DNA from 2 places in the Calditerricola yamamurae genome. Region 2 is predicted to be linked to the other one. Evidence: a T-box and tRNA genes for the amino acid it is inferred to sense, from the RefSeq annotation. Region 2 holds a T-box; the other holds one or more tRNA genes.
The links. The T-box of region 2 lies ahead of ACYQ0Z_RS01695 (valine--tRNA ligase). A T-box ahead of a tRNA ligase gene usually reads a tRNA of that ligase, here a tRNA-Val.
Positions count from the first base shown of each region.

Region 1: it encodes a tRNA-Val, which carries the amino acid that the T-box ahead of ACYQ0Z_RS01695 (valine--tRNA ligase) is inferred to sense. The anticodon was not compared.

Region 1 is NZ_BAAIFH010000004.1:546,287-556,100, forward strand. It holds gene ACYQ0Z_RS04155 (protein kinase domain-containing protein) at 1-382, opposite strand, end outside; gene ACYQ0Z_RS04160 (vWA domain-containing protein) at 384-1,151, opposite strand; gene spoIIE (stage II sporulation protein E) at 1,274-3,766, opposite strand; tRNA gene ACYQ0Z_RS04170 (tRNA-Val) at 4,017-4,092, opposite strand; tRNA gene ACYQ0Z_RS04175 (tRNA-Glu) at 4,106-4,181, opposite strand; tRNA gene ACYQ0Z_RS04180 (tRNA-Met) at 4,186-4,262, opposite strand; tRNA gene ACYQ0Z_RS04185 (tRNA-Met) at 4,269-4,345, opposite strand; gene ACYQ0Z_RS04190 (S1 domain-containing RNA-binding protein) at 4,493-4,879, opposite strand; gene ACYQ0Z_RS04195 (ISL3 family transposase) at 5,066-6,286, shown strand; gene ACYQ0Z_RS04200 (FtsB family cell division protein) at 6,275-6,592, opposite strand; gene yabQ (spore cortex biosynthesis protein YabQ) at 6,614-7,183, opposite strand; gene yabP (sporulation protein YabP) at 7,180-7,467, opposite strand; gene ACYQ0Z_RS04215 (amino acid permease) at 7,580-9,016, opposite strand; gene ACYQ0Z_RS04220 (ISLre2 family transposase) at 9,193-9,814, opposite strand, start outside.
Region 2 is NZ_BAAIFH010000004.1:43,470-53,283, forward strand. It holds gene ACYQ0Z_RS01680 (GGDEF domain-containing protein) at 1-1,077, opposite strand, end outside; gene murC (UDP-N-acetylmuramate--L-alanine ligase) at 1,226-2,620, opposite strand; gene ACYQ0Z_RS01690 (bifunctional folylpolyglutamate synthase/dihydrofolate synthase) at 2,620-3,951, opposite strand; gene ACYQ0Z_RS01695 (valine--tRNA ligase) at 4,027-6,702, opposite strand; T-box leader at 6,755-7,113, opposite strand; gene ACYQ0Z_RS01700 (DUF6220 domain-containing protein) at 7,188-7,502, opposite strand; gene ACYQ0Z_RS01705 (hypothetical protein) at 7,549-7,806, opposite strand; gene ACYQ0Z_RS01710 (ArsR/SmtB family transcription factor) at 7,803-8,168, opposite strand; gene ACYQ0Z_RS01715 (OPT family oligopeptide transporter) at 8,501-9,814, shown strand, end outside.

The sequences.
Region 1 (9,814 bases), 500 kb from region 2:
CCGCCGCGTGCAACCGCTCCAAACCGTCCAGAACCTGGGTCAACACGGCTGCCGCCACCGCCGGCCGTCGTCCCGCGGGAAACCGGTGAAGCGGTATCCCATCCACCCAGTCGAGGGCGAGAAACAGGACCGACCGACCGTCGATGTCGGCTTCGTCGACGTCACGCAAAAAAGGCCCAGGGAGCACTCCCCGGGCCTCGAGGTTCCGCAGCATGTCCGCCTCCACCAGCACGCACGCCTCGTCATCGGCCACCTTCAGCGCCACACGGCCCGCCGGCCCCCGGGCCGCGTACACCGTCGCCGTCGCGCCCCGGCCGGCGACGCCCTCGATGCGATACACGTTGCGGTTCCATCGGCCGCAAACAACCGTTCCCGTCCGCATGTCAAAACACATAGTCCCGCAGCAATCCCCCGTTGGGCGGGCGGTCGGCGGAAACCTTCGACGCGGGCGGGAGGGCGACAAATCCGCCTGCTTCTCCCAGGATCCGCCAGGAACGAAAATGGGCCAACGTCGCCCGCAGGGCCGGAGCCGTCGGCGTCAGCCCCGTTGGCGGCCGCTCCAGGGCCAAGCGGGCGGCAGAGCCGTCCGTCGTCCAGTCGACGAGAAGATCGAGCGCCCCCTCAACGCCCGGAAAGGCGCCGACGGCCACCTCACTGGGCCCCGAACGGGCGGCCAAGCTGAGGAAAAAGTCGCGGACCGCCCGGCGCACCGTTGAAACCAGCGGGGCCATGCTGGCGCTGGTGTCGAGAAGCAGGAACACGCGCAGGTGGGACGCCTCGGCCCACGTCTCCACCGAGGCGGCCAGGCGCGCACGCTGCTCGGGCGCCAAGTCCGCCACGCTTCCCTCGGCAAGGAGCGTTTGCAGCTCCTCTCGTACCACGGCATGGAGCGTCCGCGTCATCGCCTGCCGCGTGACGGCCTGAACTGTGTGCGACAGTCGTTCCGGCTGTACGAACTGGCACACCCCTCCCCCGGCGGCGGCAATGCGCTCGGCTTCTCTCCGCCCCTGTTCCCCGAGGGCTTGCCCGTGCAGGATGCCGATCACGTTGACCACAATGCCCTGCTGCCGCGCCTCCGCCGCCGCTTCCACCGGATCGCCCCCGACATTGGAACAACCGTCGGTGACGAGCAGAATCTGTTCTAAAACCATCTCGCGCACGCTTTCGCCTCCCGTCGGCCAAGGATTCTGAAAAAACGGGACATTCCCAGTATCGACGGAAGGCGCATCGCGCATACCTGCCCGTCACCAATCAGCCGGCTCGGCGGGTGTAGCTAGCTGACAATGCGCGGGCGCTCGATTGGACGCACGTGCGGCAGTTTGATGGTGGCCCACTCCGGAACGTACTGGTCAATGCGCACGACCGCCACGGTCATGTCATCGCGAATGGCACCCTGGTGATGGCGCACGACGTGCTCGAGCAAGAGATCGGCCACTTCTTGCGGGTCGTCCGTGTCCAGCTCGGCGATCATGCGCTTCAGGAACCGCTCCTTGTTTTCCACGGTGGGCGCGTCGTAGACGCCGTCGGTGAGCATGATAAGCAGGTCTCCGGGTTTGAGGCCGAGCGTCACCACGTCCACCTCGATATCGCGCAGGATGCCGATGGGCAAATTGCCCGCCGACACAGTGAAGACCTCGCGTCCACGCTTGATGAAGCTCGGCGTCGAACCGGTCTTCAAGAATTTGGCCTCCGCCGAATGCAGGTCGATGATGGCCAGATCAAGGGTGGCGAAGGTCTCCTCGGTCGAACGCAGGGAGAGCACGGCGTTCACCGACTTGATGGCCATCTGCTCGTCAAAACCCACGCTCAGCATCTCTTTCAGGAGCTCCAGCGTCTCGCTCGACTCCCGGTGGGCGCGCTCGCCGTTGCCCATGCCGTCGGACAGAGCCACGGCGTACCGCCCGTTCCCGAGATCGAGGGTGGCGAAGCTGTCACCGGACAGCCAGCCGCCATCCTTGGCCACCGCGGCAATCGCCGACTGGACCCGGTACTTGTGGGCCGTGCGCAGACACATCGTGCAATACCCGTCGGCGTAGGCGTGGCAACGCTTTTCCGCCACGGCCACCGTCTCCCCGAGCAGGTCGGACACCAGCGGGGCCACGATTTTCTCGCACTCGTCACGGCCATCGCAGCTCGGTTGGCTCACCTCGATGTCCACGTTGCCCTCGGCCAGGCTGTAGATGTCCACCTTGCGCACCGACAGCCCGATCTCCTCGAGGGCCTCGCGAATCTGCCCTTCCTGCACCACCAGGTCCTGTCCCTCGCGGCGGATTTCCGCGGCAAAATCGTCCATCACCCGCGACACGCCGCTCAGCTGCTCGGCAACCAGAAGCCGATTGTCACGGATACGCTGGTTCAAGCGGAATCGCTCGCGGAAAAGCGGGTACTGGTCCGCCATAACGTTCAAGACATCCTGCGCCTTGACGCAGTGGCGCTTCCATTCAAAGGGAAGCTGCCGCCGGAACGTGCCATCGGCCGCCACCACCCCGGCAAAGTACCGCATCCAATCATACGTCTCCTCGGCTTTCTCGCCCCAGCAGACATCCTTCTTTCGGCAGACGTTGCACGTGACGGCGGTCACGTCACCCAGGAAGCTGTCTAGCTCTTTCATCACATCCGCCTTGCCGTGTTGGGCATCCGGGTCCGCCTGGGCGAAACTGTGCGCCAGTTTCTGAAATAGACGCGCAAACTGTTCCACGCGCGCAGCGGTAGCTTGCCGCACTTGGCGCATATAGGACTGCTGGTTGAGCAGGTGCTCGTGGGTGCCCGGCAAGAGGGCGGCCAACTGGCGCAACGGCACACGCGGCGTCAGCACAAACAGGACCGCGGCGACCAGCGACTCCCCGAGGGCACTCCACATCCGCCCCGTGGGCTCCATGTAGAACGTGAAGAGGCTTGCCCCGATCAGGAGGCCAGTCACCGCCCCCGGCTTCCGTGCCTCGCGCAACAGCCCGCTCAACAGTCCGGCAAACCCGAGCAGGCTCATGTGGTTCAGCTCGCCGATGTCGGCCAGGGCAAGCATCAGCCCGATCACCACGCCCGCCGTCACGCCGATCCCCCCGCCTCCCGCGAAGGCAAAGACGAGCAGGAAATACTGTGCCAGCACGTGGTGCACGGCCATGCCATAAAGCTGCCAGTTCACGGTGCCAATCAGCACGGATCCGAGAAGGATGAGGGCGCACACCACTTCTTCCTGACGAAGCGGACGGCGATACCGGCGTGACGTCACGAGGGGAAGCGCCTGAACAAAGATCAGCGTCAGCAGAAAACTGAGCGCCCCTTCCACCGCGTAGCCCACCGCTTGGGAGACGGTCAGCGTGTTGGCCATTCCATAGGTATACCCGGTATGAGCACCGAACACCGCCAGCGCCGTCAAGAGCGGCGCGTGGGAAAGATCGCTCCGCGCCACACGCTTGCGGCGTTCCAAACCGAGCTGGAGCATCAGGTACATGGCGCACGCGAGCAATGTAACGAAGAGGTGATCGGTCGACACCAAGGCCGCCCCTCCGCAAAGGGCAATCGCAATCGGCAGGAACCGATCGCGGCGCAAATGGTATGCCACCGCAAAAAACGGTACGGCAAATGGCGCCAACCCTTCGACCAATACAGCTTGTCCAAGCAAAAAGCCGATGACAAGCAGGGGCACGCTCCAGCGGATCCACCAGCGGGCAGCCCTTCCCGCCCCCCTTTCGGCAGGCTCGGCGGTTCCGGCTTGCCACGCCGCTCCCATCAGATTCCCCGCGAATCCATCCGGTTTGCGAAACATCACGTTCGTCACCACCCGTTTCCCTTTGGTGCCCCCATTATACGCCCGCGTTTCGCAAAAGTCTGTCATTTCGCGCGCCAGCCGATGGAAATCTTCCGACATTCCTCTGCCCGTTCTCCGATCGGTCGAGCCGACTCGCCGCCCCACCCGTCGCAATCTTCCCCCGACACCCTACGTCTGTCGAAGCCCGGAAAAAACGAATCGCCTGCTCCGGCTCATCGCCGTGCAGGCGGTGCTTGCACACGATAGATGGTGGACGGTGACGGGCTCGAACCGCCGACCCCCTGCTTGTAAGGCAGGTGCTCTCCCAGCTGAGCTAACCGTCCAGAAAAAGAAAAATGGTGACCCGTAGGGGATTCGAACCCCTGCATGCCAGATTGAAAATCTGGTGCGTTAACCACTTCGCCAACGGGCCACGCTGGTAGCGGCGGAGGGCCTCGAACCCCCGACCTTACGGGTATGAACCGTACGCTCTAGCCAGCTGAGCTACGCCGCCACCATATGGTTGCGGGGGCAGGATTTGAACCTGCGACCTTCGGGTTATGAGCCCGACGAGCTACCTGGCTGCTCCACCCCGCGTCGTTCACGTCAAGCAGTATACAATACCTTTCTGGATGTGTCAAGGGGTCAAGGATGAGAAATAGTTCCATTTTTAGGTTTCTGCGTCGTCCGCAAAAAAACACTCCCACGCCGGGAGTGTTGCCCTTGCTCGTTCTGGCTCAACCGTCACCCCTTGCGCGCGCCGCGCCCACGGCGTCCTTCACCGTGGCGGCGCAAGGAGGCCAACCGATCCTCGCTCTCGCGCAGGAATCGGCTGAGCTTTTCCTCGAAGGAAACGTCCCGCTCCCGACGCCGCTTCCGTGCGCGGGGATCGTAGTTGTCTTGGGCCTGGCGAATGGATAAGCCGATTTTCCCGTTTTCCGAGATGTTCAGCACCTTCACCGTGACGATGTCGTTGATTTTGAGAACATCGCGTACATCTTTCACGTAGTAGTCAGCAATTTCCGAAATATGGACAAGTCCCGTAACCCCTCCTGGCAGCTCCACGAACGCCCCGAAATGGGTGATACCGGTTACCTTGCCTTGCAGTTTGCTGCCAACCTCAATGGCCATGTACAAAGAAATCCTCCCTTGGTGCACTAAGAATCACGAATCTATTTCATTTTATCCCGGCGTTCGGGTCTCGTCAATGGTTAGGGGGCTCTACGCTAAAAAGTGTGGGATCTAAGAGGAAAAGGCGGTCGACGAGCCAAGGGATAGTTAGGCACATCACATCCCGAAGGAGGCTCGCGACCGCCTATGAACAAGCTTACCGCAGAAATGTTCGGCTTACAATCGTGGATTGTTTACCGTATCGTGCATCAATCCGATGGTATTCACATCTACGCCGGTCGGCCGCGTAAGGAAGCGCGGTGTCCGGATTGTGGACAGCTGACACGCCGCGTCTACGATCGTGCGCGCGAATGGAAACGGAAGCTGCACACCTGGTGCAACGAGAAACCGGTTTACCTCTGGGTACGTCCCCGGCGCTTCCAGTGCACGGCCTGTCGAAAAGTGTTCACCGAACGCTTTCCTGGTATTCGCCCCTGGGCACGCAGGACCGAACGGGCCGAAGCCCTTTTGCTCCAGCGCCTGAAAGCGGGCAGTTTCCGTCGTGCCGCCCAGGAAAGCGGAACAAGCAGCAGCACCTTGCGCCGTCTGCTCCTTCGGTACGTAGACCAGCAGGTAAATCTCGAGGAAGCCCTCCGGGATGTCGATGCCTTCGTGCTTAGCATTGATGAACACAGCTATCGTGGCCGTGACATGATGGTTACGGTCACATGCGTGTGGCCAAAACGGTGCCTTTTGGCCATCTTGCCGGATGACCGCATGAAAACACTGGAGCGCTTTTTGCGCCAGCTGCCGGAGACGGTTCGTCGGCGGATTCGGGCCGTGTGCATCGACCTGAAGGATGCTTGGCGCCATGCCGTGAAGCGCGCTTTGCCCGGCGCTGTCATCGTGGCGGATCCGTTTCACGTCATCCAGGACGCGAATCGGCGGGTTGACGAAGCACGGCTAGTGGAACAGCAGGTGACCGGGGTACGCCTGCCTCGATGGCCGCTTTTGAAGAACGAGGACGACCTCACCGAACGCCAAGCTGCCCAGCTTGCCGCCATTCGGAAGCATCACAAGAACGTGGCCCACTTTCACTGGGTCAAAGAGCAGCTGCGAGACGTTTACCGTGCTTCCAATCGAGACGAAGCCGCAGCCATCCTGGACCGCGTGATCTTTGAGGCCCAGTCGGCAAGCGATGCCGCGCTCCTGCAGTGGGGACGCACGCTCCGCCGCTGGCGCGAGGCGATTCTGGCTTACCACACCTGGCGTGTTTCGAACGGCTACACGGAAGGCGTGCACACCAAGATCAAGCTGCTCAAACGAATCAGCTACGGGTTCCGCAACCGCGAAATCTATGTGCGGAAGATGCTCCTCGCTTTTATACCCTTGGCTTGGTTGACCTCCCATCCACAGTTATTGACTTAGAGCCTGGTTAGGGGCCGGTGACTGTGGGGTGCGAGGCATCAAATAAAGGGTTTCTCCCGGTTTGCTGAGGAAGAAATACTGTCGTGCCAGTTCGGCCACATAGTCCTCATTTTCGAGCCGTTTCACTTGCTCGGCAAGGGACTCCCGCTTGCGGCCGAGGTTCACCGCTTCCTGCTTCAGCCGGGTCAGCGTCGCTTCCTGGGCGCGAAGCTGTTGTTCCTGTTCCCACCATTTCCCCGCTGCCCATGCGCCGAAGGCCACGAGGAACACGAGCAGGATCAATCCGCGGCGCCGAGGCATTCCCATCTTTGGCACGGGTCCATCACCTCACCTGTCTTTCGGCTTTCTTCCCCATCGCCAAATGATTTTCGCGGTTCGCCGCGCGAATCCTGCTCCGCTTGCGAACCCTTTTCGGGCCGGGCGCCACAGGACCGCCAGGACCCTCCACACGGCTTTGCCGACGCCCGCAGCAAGCCCCACCACCCCGAGGAAGACCAGCTCCACCCCCACGACCATCTTCTGCACCGTCCACGCGGCGGGGCGGACAAAAACGACATCGAGGCACCACATCAACCCCCAGAGGACGCGCCCGACCAGCGCAAGCAGCATCCCCCATCCGCGCACCATCGGCGCGCTGAGCGCCGCACCATAAAAAACGGCGCCCGCCGCCAGCCCCAAGAAGGTGTGGGCACGAACCACTCCCCCGTTGACGTGGAACAAGACCCAAAACACCCCGAGGGCGGCGATGCCCAAGAGTATCAGGTCGAGGGCGGTCACCACGGCCCGTCCGAGACGCAGCCGCCACTGGATCACGCGGTACAGGTCAAAGACCGCGCCCAGTCCGATGCCGCAGGCCACCGTGAGCCACCAAGAGAGGAACTGCTCCCGAACGGTCACCGAAACAATCGGCTAAAGAACCCTTTAGCCCGCTCTCCCGGTGTCCCTTCGTCCAAGTAGCCCATCTCAATGACTTTCCCCTCGATGGCCACCTGTCCCTGTTCCACATTGAGGTTTTTCATGTGCAAATGCTGCCCGCGGATGGCCAAAAACCCGCAGCTGGTCTCGAGGAGAAATTCCTCGCTGTCGAAGCTTTCCACATTGATTACACCCGTGATCCGAAGCGTCTTCCGATTTTCCATGATGATCTCGTGGTGCAGTTGCCCGCGGCCCTTTCCTTCCATCATCGGACACCTCCTCACGGTCATCTTACGGACAGTCCCCCGGAAATAGAACCCGGGTCGTCCTCCGAACCGCAGGCAACCCCCACGCCTTTTCCCCGCCTGCCAACATCCCCTACGCAGCATCGGGCTTTCCCCGCCGCTGCTTGGCACGCTCTGCCCACACCCACGGGTAAAACACGATGCCCGAGACAAGCAGCCCCACGCCGAGCAGGAAAGTGCTCAGGTCTGCCGTTCCCGCCCAGACGACCCACACCGCGTACACCGTCGCCAGCACGGCGATGACGCCGTCGACACGGCGCGGCCGGCCATCCGATTCATACGTTTCCCCGGTAATCACCAGTTTTAGCTGATAGACTGGGGCCACAAGATACGGAACCAGGTACGCCAACGTGGCCACGTGAATCACGAAATCGAAGGCCTTGGCCACCGACTGCGACAACGTCGACAGCAAGAAAAGCTGGGCCATCACGTTGGTGGCCGTCAGGGCAACGGTCGGCGCGCCCCGCCGGTTTTCCCGAAGGAACGGCGACAAGAACAAGCCCTGCTTGGCCGCCTGGTACGGGACCTCCGCGCTCAACCAGATCCAGCCGATGGAGGACCCAAACAAGCTGATGAGTCCCAGCACCGCCAGGAGATACGCGCCGGAGGGCCCTACTGCGGCCGAAAGCGTATCGACCAGCGGTTTGTCCGAAGCGACCAACCGCTCGTGTGGCAAGACACCCATGACGAGAAAAGTAATGGCGACATACAGCGCCAACGCCACCAGCAACCCCACAAGGGTGGCTGTCTTCACGTCCCGCGGCCTGCGGGCTCGCCCAGAGAACACGACAGCCGATTCCACGCCGACAAACGCCCACAGGGTTGCCACTGCCGCTTGGTTCACCTGTTCCCAGAGGCCGAGCACTTGGCCCGTCTCGTCCGTGCGTGGCGCGCCAAAGGGCACGAGGTTGCCCGCGTCAAAGGCAAACAAGGCGGCAATGAGGAAGAGCAGAAAGCCGGCCACTTTTGCCGCCGTCGCGACAAAATTGGTTTTCCCCGCCCCTTCCATGCCCCGCAGGATCAAGAAATGAATGCCCCACAAGAAGGCCGAGCAAACCGCAAAGGTGAGCACATTGCCCACGCTGAGCACAAACGGGCCCAGCGTCCCGATCACGGCCTGACTCGTCATAATGGGAAAAAACGTGGACAGGTACCCGGCAAAGGTGGTGATGATGGCCACATTGCCCCCAAAGTTGGCTACCCAGTAGCCCCAGGCCACGGCGTACCCGGAAAACACAGACCAGAAGGATCGGCCCGGAAAGAGCGCCCGGGCATAAGCCTGGGGGCCGCCGGTGAGGTCAGGCTTGCGCAACGCAAGGTTGCCGAACACCAGCACGCTCATCAACACACCGGCACCGGTCATCAACCAGGCCAGCAGCACACCAGCCGGGCTGGCCTTCTCGGCCAGGGTGCGCGGCAGCATAAAGATGCCCGACCCCACCATATTGCCCACCACCAGCGCGGCCAGCAGCCAAACGCCCAGCGTGCGGCGTGAGGCATCATTGGTCACGGTTCCAACCCCTTTCCCCTTCACAACCAATCCTTTATTCCATTAGTGAGATAAACGACAACCCCACACAACTTGCTTCATCTTACCGAAAACCGCGCCGATCATCAAGGGAATGTTAAACCCAGTGCGTGTCAACTTTCAGTAGGTACCCCGACACAAAAATTTGAGTGATCGGTTTACACCCTTCTTGGAATCGCCCGCACAAGCTCACGAAGCACATACTTTACCCAAGGCGCACCGGATCCAGGCCCGTTAAGGGCCGGAATCCTTGCGCGCAGCCATCCCTCTATGTCTGCTCTCCAACTCTTTTCCCTTTCCTCCGCCGCTCCTTTGCCAAACACATGGCTCATTCTTTCCGGTTGGGCTGTCCACTTGGTTTTCACCACTTCAGCCAGTTCCCCATTTGCCCGCGACGCCAAAAGCCGCGCCAACCGGCCGGCCCCCTCGACGCTCCAACGCGCTCCATGACGCTTCATCCGCCGTGCAATGTGATGAAACACTTGTCCCTCAATCGCCCCTAATCGCACGGGCTCTCCCAACTCCCGAATGCCTTCCCAGTTGGTCCGCAGATAGCGCCGCAACTGAACCACCCGCTGCCGCTGTGCCCCGCGGCTGCGATGTTCGGCTGCTTTCAGAGCCTGCTCAACCCCTTCCCAATCGGACGTTGCCAGCGCAGCACAAACCTCCCGATACGCCTTCTCGTCATGTCGAAGACTCTCCACCAGGTTCCGACGAAGGTGAAACGGATCGAGCCGGTATTGCGCTCCCGGAAAATACGCACACCCTTCTTTTACAAAC
Region 2 (9,814 bases):
GCCGAGGGTAAACACGCCGACCAGCTTGCCGTTTTGTATGAGCGGTCCCGCCAAGATGGTGCGCATGGCCCGCAGCGACGGCGGTTCATGCGCAACATGATGGGCCGCCCCCGCACGTCGCACCAGCAGCACCCGCTTCTCCAGCGCCGCCATGCCGCTGACCCCCTCACCCAGGCGAACCGTCCGCGCGCAAAAGGCCCGACAGTCCTTTTCCGGCAACCCGTTCCCCTCCACGCGCAAGGGCCGGAGCACCTGGTTGTCCGGTTCCACGACAAACAACACGTAACAGTCGGCCACAAAAAGAAGGCGAGCAGTGCGGAAAATTTCGTCAATGACCTTGTCCCATCGCAACTGGGACGTGAACATCTTGGCCAACCGGTTGACTTGTTCCAGGCGCTGATGGAGGGTTTTCAGCCGGTAATACATCCGGAGGACAAAGGATAAGGCGGTGATGGGAACAGAAAACAGCACCGGGGTCAGCCACCCCACGGTGTCGTACAACGCGTAGATGAGCAGGCCAGCCGGACTGGCCAACGCCGTGAGGCCCATTTCCCCCAAAAATTCGTGCAAGGTGGTTCGTGTCGGCCAGGTTCCGCGCCATACGCGCATGAGCAAGGCAAGGAGCAGATGATTGGAGAGCAAGTACGTTCCGATGTACACGGCCATGGGGAGAGCCACTTGGGAGAGGGAATGCCCGCTGCCCATCACGCCGCCGGAGGCGACATAGGCCCCCGCAGCGGCGAAGGAAACCACGACATACATGGCCAGATTGAGCAAGATGCGCTCAAGGGAGCGAAAACGCAAAAGCAACATCGAGATCAAGATGGCAAGCTGCGTGAGCCACAGCTCGACTGCCAGCCCGTAGAACTGAAAGGTGACCAGTGAGGCGACGGGCGTGAGCGTCACCGCCATGTTTTTGAAGGGAATGGGAAACACGCTCACCAGCATGTACAGCAGGAAAAAGGCCAACAGGGCATCCGTCTGAACGGCTTGCCACGCGTTGAGATGCGCCACCGTATAGCCCATCGCGACAGCATAGGCCAAAAGAAAAAGGCCCCAACACACCACACGGTGCATGGATCTCCTCCCTCCCCCATCCCTTTGCGAATTGCCAAGCTCTCCACCTTATCCCTGCTCTTCCCTTCTATTGTAGTTGTGCTTCGTGCATTGGAAAAGGGGGAAGGAGATCGGTTTCAGCTGTGAATAATGAAAAAGGCGCCCCAGTTCAAGGCTTCTGGGGCGCTTTTTTCCCTTGCAACTGGCCCACCAAGGCCTCGGCCACCTTCCAGATGTCGCCCGCTCCCATGGTGAGCACCAGATCGCCTTCCCGGACACGCCGAAGGAGTTCCGCCACGATACCGGCGTGGTCGGGGATGTAGGCGGCACGCGGATTGCTGCGCTCCCGAATCAGGTCCACCAGCCGCTCCGACGAAACGCCGGGAATGGGCGTCTCTCCGGCCGGAGAGTAGATGTCGGCAATGATGACCTCATCGGCCTCGCCAAAGGCGCGGCTAAACTCATCCAACAACAGGGCGGTGCGGGTGTACCGCTGGGGCTGGAACACGGCGATCACGCGGCGCCCGGTATCCTTTGCCGCGCGCAGGGTGGCCTGGATTTCCGTCGGATGATGGGCGTAGTCGTCTACGACAAGCACGCCTCCTGCTTCTCCCATCACCTGAAACCGTCGCTTGGCGCCCCGAAATGCCCCCAAATGGCGTGCCACCACATCAAAGGGCATCCCCAGTTCCAAGCACACCGCGAGGCAGGCCAGGGCATTGGCCACGTTGTGCACGCCGGGGACGGCAACCGTCACCCGCCCCAGCGTCTCGCCCCGGCGGACAGCAGTGAAGGCAATGCGCCGGTCGCCCGTTTCCACGTCCACTGCGGTGTAGTCGGCCGGTGTGTGCAGGCCATACGTGACCACGCGCGCCGGAACCGCCTCAATCATAGAGCGGAGGTTCGCGCAGTCGACGCACAATACGGCAAACCCGTCGGGACGCACCTGACGCAAAAACTGCCGGTAGGCCCCTTTCAGTCGTTCGAAATCGCCGCCATAGTGTTCCAGGTGGTCGGGCTCGATGTTGGTCACCACGGCCACCTGTGGCGTGTAGTGCAGAAACGACCCATCGCTCTCATCGGCCTCGGCCACCACATAGGGGCTCCTTCCGGCCTTGGCGTTGCCGTCCAGTCCCACCACTTCGCCACCGATGACATAAGTCGGATCCCATCCGGCCTTTTCCATGACGAAGGCAATCATCGACGAGGTGGTCGTCTTGCCGTGGGCACCGGATACGGCAATGCCCTGTCCCGCGTTGAGCAATTCGGCCAGCAGTTGGGAGCGGTGCAAGAGTTCAATGCCCTTTTCACGCGCGGCGACCAGTTCCACGTTGTCCTTCGGAATGTCCGTGGAGTAGACGACACGCACCGCCCCGTCGATGTGGGTGGCATCGTGGCCGATGTAGACCCGGGCCCCGCGGGCGGCAAGCTGCTCCGTCAGGGCCTTGGACGCCACGTCCGAACCCGACACCGGAACCCCGCGGTCCAGCAGTACCCGTGCGAGGGCACTCATGCCGTATCCCCCGATGCCGATGAAATGCACGCGGCCTTGTTCGATCGCCATCACGCCCCCACCCCTTTCCTTTCCCGGACGGCCTGGCGCACCTCGGCGACGAGGTACAAGGACCCGCACACCAGTACCGCGTCATCCGGCTTGGCTTGCGCCAGAGCATGCTGAAGCGCCGCCGCCGCGTCCGGTGCCGTGTTCACCGCCTTGCCCGGAACCAGGCGGCGCACCAATGCGGCTGTTTCCTCGGCCGGCAGTGCTTTGTGGAAGGCGGGCGTCGTCGCCGTTACCGTCTGGGCAAGGGGCAATATCTGCCGAAGGAAGGCCTCGTGCTCCTTGTCCTGCACGAAGCCGACCACCAGGTGCACCCGGCGCCCAGGGAGCCGCTCGCGAACCGTCGCCGCCAGTGCCTGCGCACCTTGTGGGTTGTGCGCGCCATCAACGATGACAAGCGGGCGTTCGGCCAGCACCTCAAAGCGCCCCGGCCAGCGCACCGTCGCCAGGCCGCGGCGAATCGGCTCTTCCTCCTCCAGTTGGGCAGCGTAAAACTGGCGCAAGAGCTCGAGGGCCATCAGTGCCGTCGCCGCGTTTTGGGCCTGGTGCGCCCCTTTGAGCCCCACCTCGATGTCCCGCAACTCGCGGTACGGGCCGTAAAAATGCATTCGCTCGCCCGCTTCGGTCGGCTCCAGCCGCTCGTAGCGGTAATGCGTGCCCGGCTCGTACAGGGTCGTGCGCTTTTCGCGGCACACGTCCCGAAAGAGTGCCAGCACGTCGGGATCTTCCTCCGCCGTCACCACCGGTACGCCGCTTTTGATGATTCCCGCCTTCTCGCGGGCAATGGCCAGGCGGTCGGGGCCCAGGAGATGCCGGTGATCGTCCCCCACGTTGGTGATCACCGCCACCACCGGGTAGACGATGTTGGTGGCGTCCAGTCGTCCGCCAAGGCCCGTCTCCCACACGACAAAATAGGGACGGTGACGTTCGTAATACAGCAGGGCGAGGGTGGTGATGACCTCGAACTCCGTCGGCGGCCCCCACTCCGTCTCGGCCAGCTCGTCAACCAGCGGCTTTACCCGATTGACCAGCTCCACCAATTCCTCGCCGGGGATGGGCCTGCCGTTGAGTTGGATCCGCTCCTCAAATCGCTCCACGTAAGGGGAGATGTAAAGCCCCACGTCGTAGCCCGCCTCGTCCAGAACGCGGGCCATCATCGCCGCGGTGGACCCTTTCCCGTTCGTGCCGGCGATGTGGATGAACTTGAGGTACCGATGCGGGTGGTCCAGCCGCTCCATCAGCCATTCCATGCGCGCAAGGCCTGGTTTGATGCCAAGGGGAACCAGGCTGTGAATCCAGTCGATGGCCTCTTGTACCGTACGAATCGCGTACATGACCGCAATCACTCCATGTGTATTCGGGGCAGCCGGCAAGAATGCGACTGCCCCGCACATTCCGAAATTAACAACCTACCCTTTCAGCTCGGCCAGGCGCGCCAGGACCTTGTCCCGTTTCTCGCGCCACATGCGCGCCTTCTCCCGCTCGGCCTCCACCACCTCGGTCGGCGCCTTGGCCACGAAATTGGGGTTGGCCAGTTTCTTTTCGGCGCGTTCCACTTCCTTGTTCAGGGTGTCAAGTTCCTTCTCGAGGCGTTTGAGCTCCTGCTCAATGTCAACCAGTCCCTCCAGGGGCACAAACACCTGCGCCCCCGTGACGACGGCGGTCATCGACCTTGCCGGCTTGGTCACGTCGACACCCATGACCAGCACCTGGGGACGGCAGAACCGCTCCAAGTAGGCCCGTCCTTTTTCCAGCAGGGCCAGCACCTCGGCGCTGTCGGCCTTGATGTGCAGGTCGATCGGCTTGGACAGTGGCACGTTGAGTTCGGCCCGCAGGTTGCGCACCGCGCGAATAGTTTCCACCAGGAGCCGCATCTCCCGCACCGCTTCGGGGAAGTGGTGCGCCGCGTTCGGCTCGGGCCACTTGGCCCGCACGATGGTTTCGCCCTCGTGGGGCAGGTGCTGCCAAATTTCTTCTGTCACGAAGGGCATGTACGGGTGGAGCAGGCGCAGGATGGTATCGAGGGTGTGGACGAGCACGGCACGCGTCGTCCGCTTGGCCGCCTCGTCACTCGAACCGAGCGGGATCTTGGCCATCTCAATGTACCAGTCGCAGAACTCGTCCCAGATGAAATTATAGAGCACCCGCGCCGCCTCGCCGAATTCGTACTGCTTGAGGAGACGCGTGACATCGCGCACCGTCTCGCTCAGACGGTGCAGGATCCACTGGTCGGGCACGCTCAGCGGGCCGGAGAGGTCCACGTCGGCAACGGTGAACCCCTCGGGCAGGTTCATCAGCACGAAGCGCGACGCGTTCCAGATCTTGTTGACGAAGGCGCGCGCCGACTCGACCCGCTCCCAGGAGAAGCGGATGTCGTTGCCCGGGGAGCTGCCCGTGGCCAGCATGAAGCGCAACGCGTCGGCGCCGTGCTTCTCGATGACTTCCATCGGGTCGACACCGTTGCCGAGGGACTTGGACATCTTGCGCCCCTTCTCGTCGCGGATCAGGCCGTGGATGATCACGTCCTTGAACGGCTTTTGCCCCGTGAACTCCAGGGCGGTGAAGATCATCCGCGCCACCCAGAAGAAGATGATGTCGTAGGCCGTCACGAGGACGTCCGTCGGGTAGTAGCGCTTCAGGTCGCCTGTCTCGTCGGGCCAGCCCATCGTGGAGAAGGGCCACAGGCCGGAGCTGAACCACGTGTCCAGCACGTCCTCGTCCTGGGTGAGGGTGACGTCGGGCCCGTATTTCGCCCGCGCCTTTTCGTAGGCCTCCTCCTCGCTGCGGGCCACGATCACCTCGCCGTCGGGCGTGTACCAGGCCGGAATGCGGTGCCCCCACCACAGCTGGCGGGAAATGCACCAGTCACGGACGTTCTCGATCCAGTGCAAAAACACCTTCTTGAACCGTTCCGGCACAAAGCGCACCGCATCGTCGGACAGCGTGTGGCGGATGGCCTGCTCGGCGAGGGGCTTCATGCGCACGAACCACTGGGTCGACAGGTACGGCTCCACCACCGCGCCGCTGCGCTGGCTGTGGCCGACGGCGTGGACGTGGTCCTCCACCTTGACGAGGTAGCCCTGGCGCTCAAGGTCCTCCACGAGCCGCTTGCGACACTCGTAGCGGTCGAGCCCCTGGTACGGCCCGGCGTTCTCGTTCATCTTTGCCTCCTCGTCCATGACGAGGATGCGCGGCAGGTTGTGGCGCAGGCCCACCTCGAAGTCGTTCGGGTCGTGGGCCGGCGTAATCTTCACCGCGCCGGTGCCGAATTCCGGATCGACGTATTCGTCGGCGATAATGGGGATCTCCCGGCCGACGATGGGCAGGAGGACCGTCTTGCCAATGAACGCCTTGTACCGCTCGTCGTCGGGATGCACAGCCACGGCTACGTCGCCGAGCATCGTCTCCGGCCGCGTGGTGGCCACGACGACCGCGCCCGAGCCGTCCTTAAGCGGGTAGCGGATGTGGTAGAGCTTGCCCTGGACTTCCTTGTACTCCACCTCGATGTCCGACAGGGCCGTGCGGGCCACCGGGTCCCAGTTGATGATGTACTCACCGCGGTAGATCAGCCCCTTTTCATACAGGGAGACAAACACCTCCCGCACCGCGCGCGACAGCCCCTCGTCCATCGTAAAGCGCTCGCGGGAGTAGTCGAGGGACAGGCCGAGCTTGGCCCACTGTTCCCGGATGACCGATGCGTAGTGTTCCTTCCACTGCCACACGCGCTCGAGGAACTTCTCGCGCCCCAGGTCGTAGCGCGACAGCCCCTCCTTGGCCAGCTCCTTCTCCACCCGCGTCTGTGTGGCGATGCCGGCGTGGTCCATGCCCGGCAGCCACAGGGCATCGTAGCCCTGCATGCGCTTCATGCGGATGAGGATGTCCTGCAGCGTGCAGTTGAGGGCATGGCCAAGGTGCAGGTTGCCCGTCACGTTCGGCGGCGGGATGACGATGGCAAAGGGCTTCTTGTCCGGATCGCCGCCGGCTTCAAAGAATTTGTTTTTCACCCACCACTGGTAGCGCCCCGCTTCCACCGCCTTCGGGTCGTATTGGGGCGGCAGGGTGGGTTTCGTCGCGTGTTCTGCCATGACCTCACCCTCCTCGCATTTCGTCAGCCCATCAAGCAAAAAACCCCCTTCGTCAAAGGACGAAAGGGGTCTCCCTTCGCGGTACCACCTTTGTTCACGGCCAACCGTCATGCGCATGCCCCGCCAACATGCTGCTTCCGCGCCGCGCGCATCCTTTCCGTTGGGTTTTTCCAACGATGCGTCAGCATGGGCACGCGCGCCACAGCGCGAAAAGGCCGTGCTCTCCTTCCGCTAACGGGCGGTGACCGTCCTGCCCTACTGGCAACGGGCCACTCCATGGACATTCCGCGCGTTCGGGCAAGCCGCTCCGGGGCGACGTTCGGCCGCTTTCGCCTGGGAAGCCTCGCAGCCAAGGGCTTCCCTCTCTGCAAGGCGCGCAGGCGGCCTACTCCTCCCCATCCTCGCGTTTGGGGTCATCCATAGGATCTCTTTTCCATCCAGTATCGCCAAAGTCAAATGGCTCCTTTTCTTATCTTACGTCGAACTCAGGGGAAAGTCAAAGCTGTACGCCGTGGCAAACGGTCAACAGCGGTGCGCGTGAGGGAAAGGAGTGCCAACACAGGATGCATCGCCGAAGCCCACGGAATCAGAGCTCGGCTGTTGGCCGTTGCGTAGAGGAAGACCATCAACCCGTACAGGACAGTGCTGCGCCCAGCGGCCCACCGTATCGGCCCCACGAGCGCCATCCCCAACATCCCAATGGGCAGCAGACTAAACGAATGGACAAACATCGCGTGTCGGGCCCAATTCGCCGGCTGAACGAAGACGGCCAATCCGGCCAGGTATCCCTGGATGAGCACGCATTCTCCATCCCGGTATTTCTCACTTCTTGGCTCCACCCCGATCCTACTCTACCTCGCGCAGCATCCGCTCAATCGCTTCAACGCGGTTACGCAGATCGGCCAAGTCTTCGGAAATCTTCCGTTGCACGGCAACCGCTTCTTCCGCCAGTTTGTGATACGCTTCGTCCCGCGCGATTTCGGCCTGGCTCATGAGCTTTGTCTGGCGGTACTTGAAAATCTGCCAGATGAGGACCACGATGACGACGGTAATCATCAGGTTCATAGCAAGGGCAAACCACATCCCGGCATAATGCATATTCATTGCTCATCCTCCCCTTCTGACTTTCTCCCTTTGGCACGCCCGGATTCATGTCGTGGATGGGACACCGGTAAGGTTTTGGCCGCTTCCGCGAGGTTCTCGGGCGTGAGATGCAAAGAAAACGGAATGATTTCGTAATAATTCAATGCTTTTCCGTCCGGAGAAAGTTCCATCTTGCTCGTGACCAACCCCGCCTCTTCCAAACGCTTGAGATGCATGTAAAGCAACGGACGGCTGATTTTCGCCTCACGGGCAAGCTGACTCACGTGGACGCGCCTGCCCATTAATAAGGAGAGGATTTTCAATCGGTGGGGGTTGGACAAGGCGTCGAAAATCTTGATCAATGTTTCGCCAGACGGCAGCACCCCTCCGTTTTGTCGCTCATTGATCTTCCATCCCCCCTTGTGATCGAAACGTTCATATAACATCTGTAAAAAAAATATTACACGTATAAGACGTTGTCAACCCTCCATATCAACGAGTCCCGCCGCCATGCGCACCACGCGGTGGGCGCGGGCGGCCAGGTGCGGGTCGTGGGTGACGGCCACCAGCGACAGATCCGTTAATTGCGACGATTGAAATAAAAATGAAATATATAAAAATATACGGGTGATACAAATTAAATGATATAATTAACCCGTGTTTAACCTTTGTTTTTCAAAAAAATAAAGACCGTTCTGCAAAGGAGGGCTCATGGATGAAAAACGAACAGCAACGGCCGCAGTCTTTTGTACCCTACGTTCCGGCAAACAAATCGCTGCCCGAGCTGACGGTTACCGCTCTTGTCCTCGGGATCCTCCTGGCCATCTTGTTTGGTGCCGCGAACGCCTATCTGGGCCTGAAGATCGGCATGACAGTAAGCGCTTCCATTCCCGCGGCCGTGATTTCCATGGCCATTCTTCGCGGGATCTTTCGCCGCCAGTCCATTCTCGAAAACAACATTGTCCAGACGATGACCACCGCCGGGGAAGCGGTGGCTGCCGGCGCGATCTTCACCCTGCCGGCCCTGTTTCTGTGGAACCTGACCCCCAGTCAGACGATGATCGCGTTTATCGTGCTGACGGGCGGCTTCTTGGGCGTGTTCATGATGGTGCCGCTTCGCCGCCTGCTGATCGTGCAGGAACACCACACCCTTCCGTATCCGGAAGGTACCGCCTGTGCGGAGGTGCTCAAGTCGGGTGAGGCCGGCGGCGCCAGTGCACGGCTCGTCTTCACCGGCTTCTTTGTTGGCGGGCTGTTCAAGGCGCTGGGCGACGGCCTGAAACTCTTCAAAACAGAAATCGAAACGACAATTTCCAAATTTAAAAACGCGCTCATCGGATTGGACGCCTATCCGGCCCTCCTCGGTGTGGGCTACATCATCGGTCCGCGCATCGCCGGGCAAATGCTGGCCGGCGGCCTCTTGGCCTGGCTCGTTTTCATCCCGATGATCAGCTTCTTCGGAGCCGATAACGCCCACCCCCTCTTCCCGGCGGAAGCCCCCGTCGGCAAATTGGATGCCTGGGGCGTGTGGGACGCCTACATCCGGTACATCGGTGCCGGGGCCGTGGCCACGGGCGGGCTGATCACCCTTATCAAAACCTTGCCCATGCTGTACCGCTCGCTCCGCGACACGCTGCGCGGCATCCGCAAAGTCGGCACCGGACGAACCGAGAGTGTGGCGCGGACCGACCGCGACATCCCCATGCCGTGGGTGCTGGCCGGCACGGCCATCATCATTGCCATCATCGCCTTCGCTCCCATCACCAATGTGGGGGTCATCGGCGCGCTGGCCATCGCCGTTTTCGGGTTCCTCTTTGTGGCTGTGGCCTCGCGTATCGTCGGGATTGTCGGGAGCTCGTCCTCGCCCGTTTCGGGGATGACCATCGCCACGCTCCTTATCGTCACCTTTGTCTTTAAGCTGGCCGGCATGCACGGTATGCATGGCATGGTGGCCGCACTGACGGTGGGTGCCATCGTCTGCACGGCGCTGGCGGTGGCCGGCGACATCTCCCAGGACCTGAAGACCGGA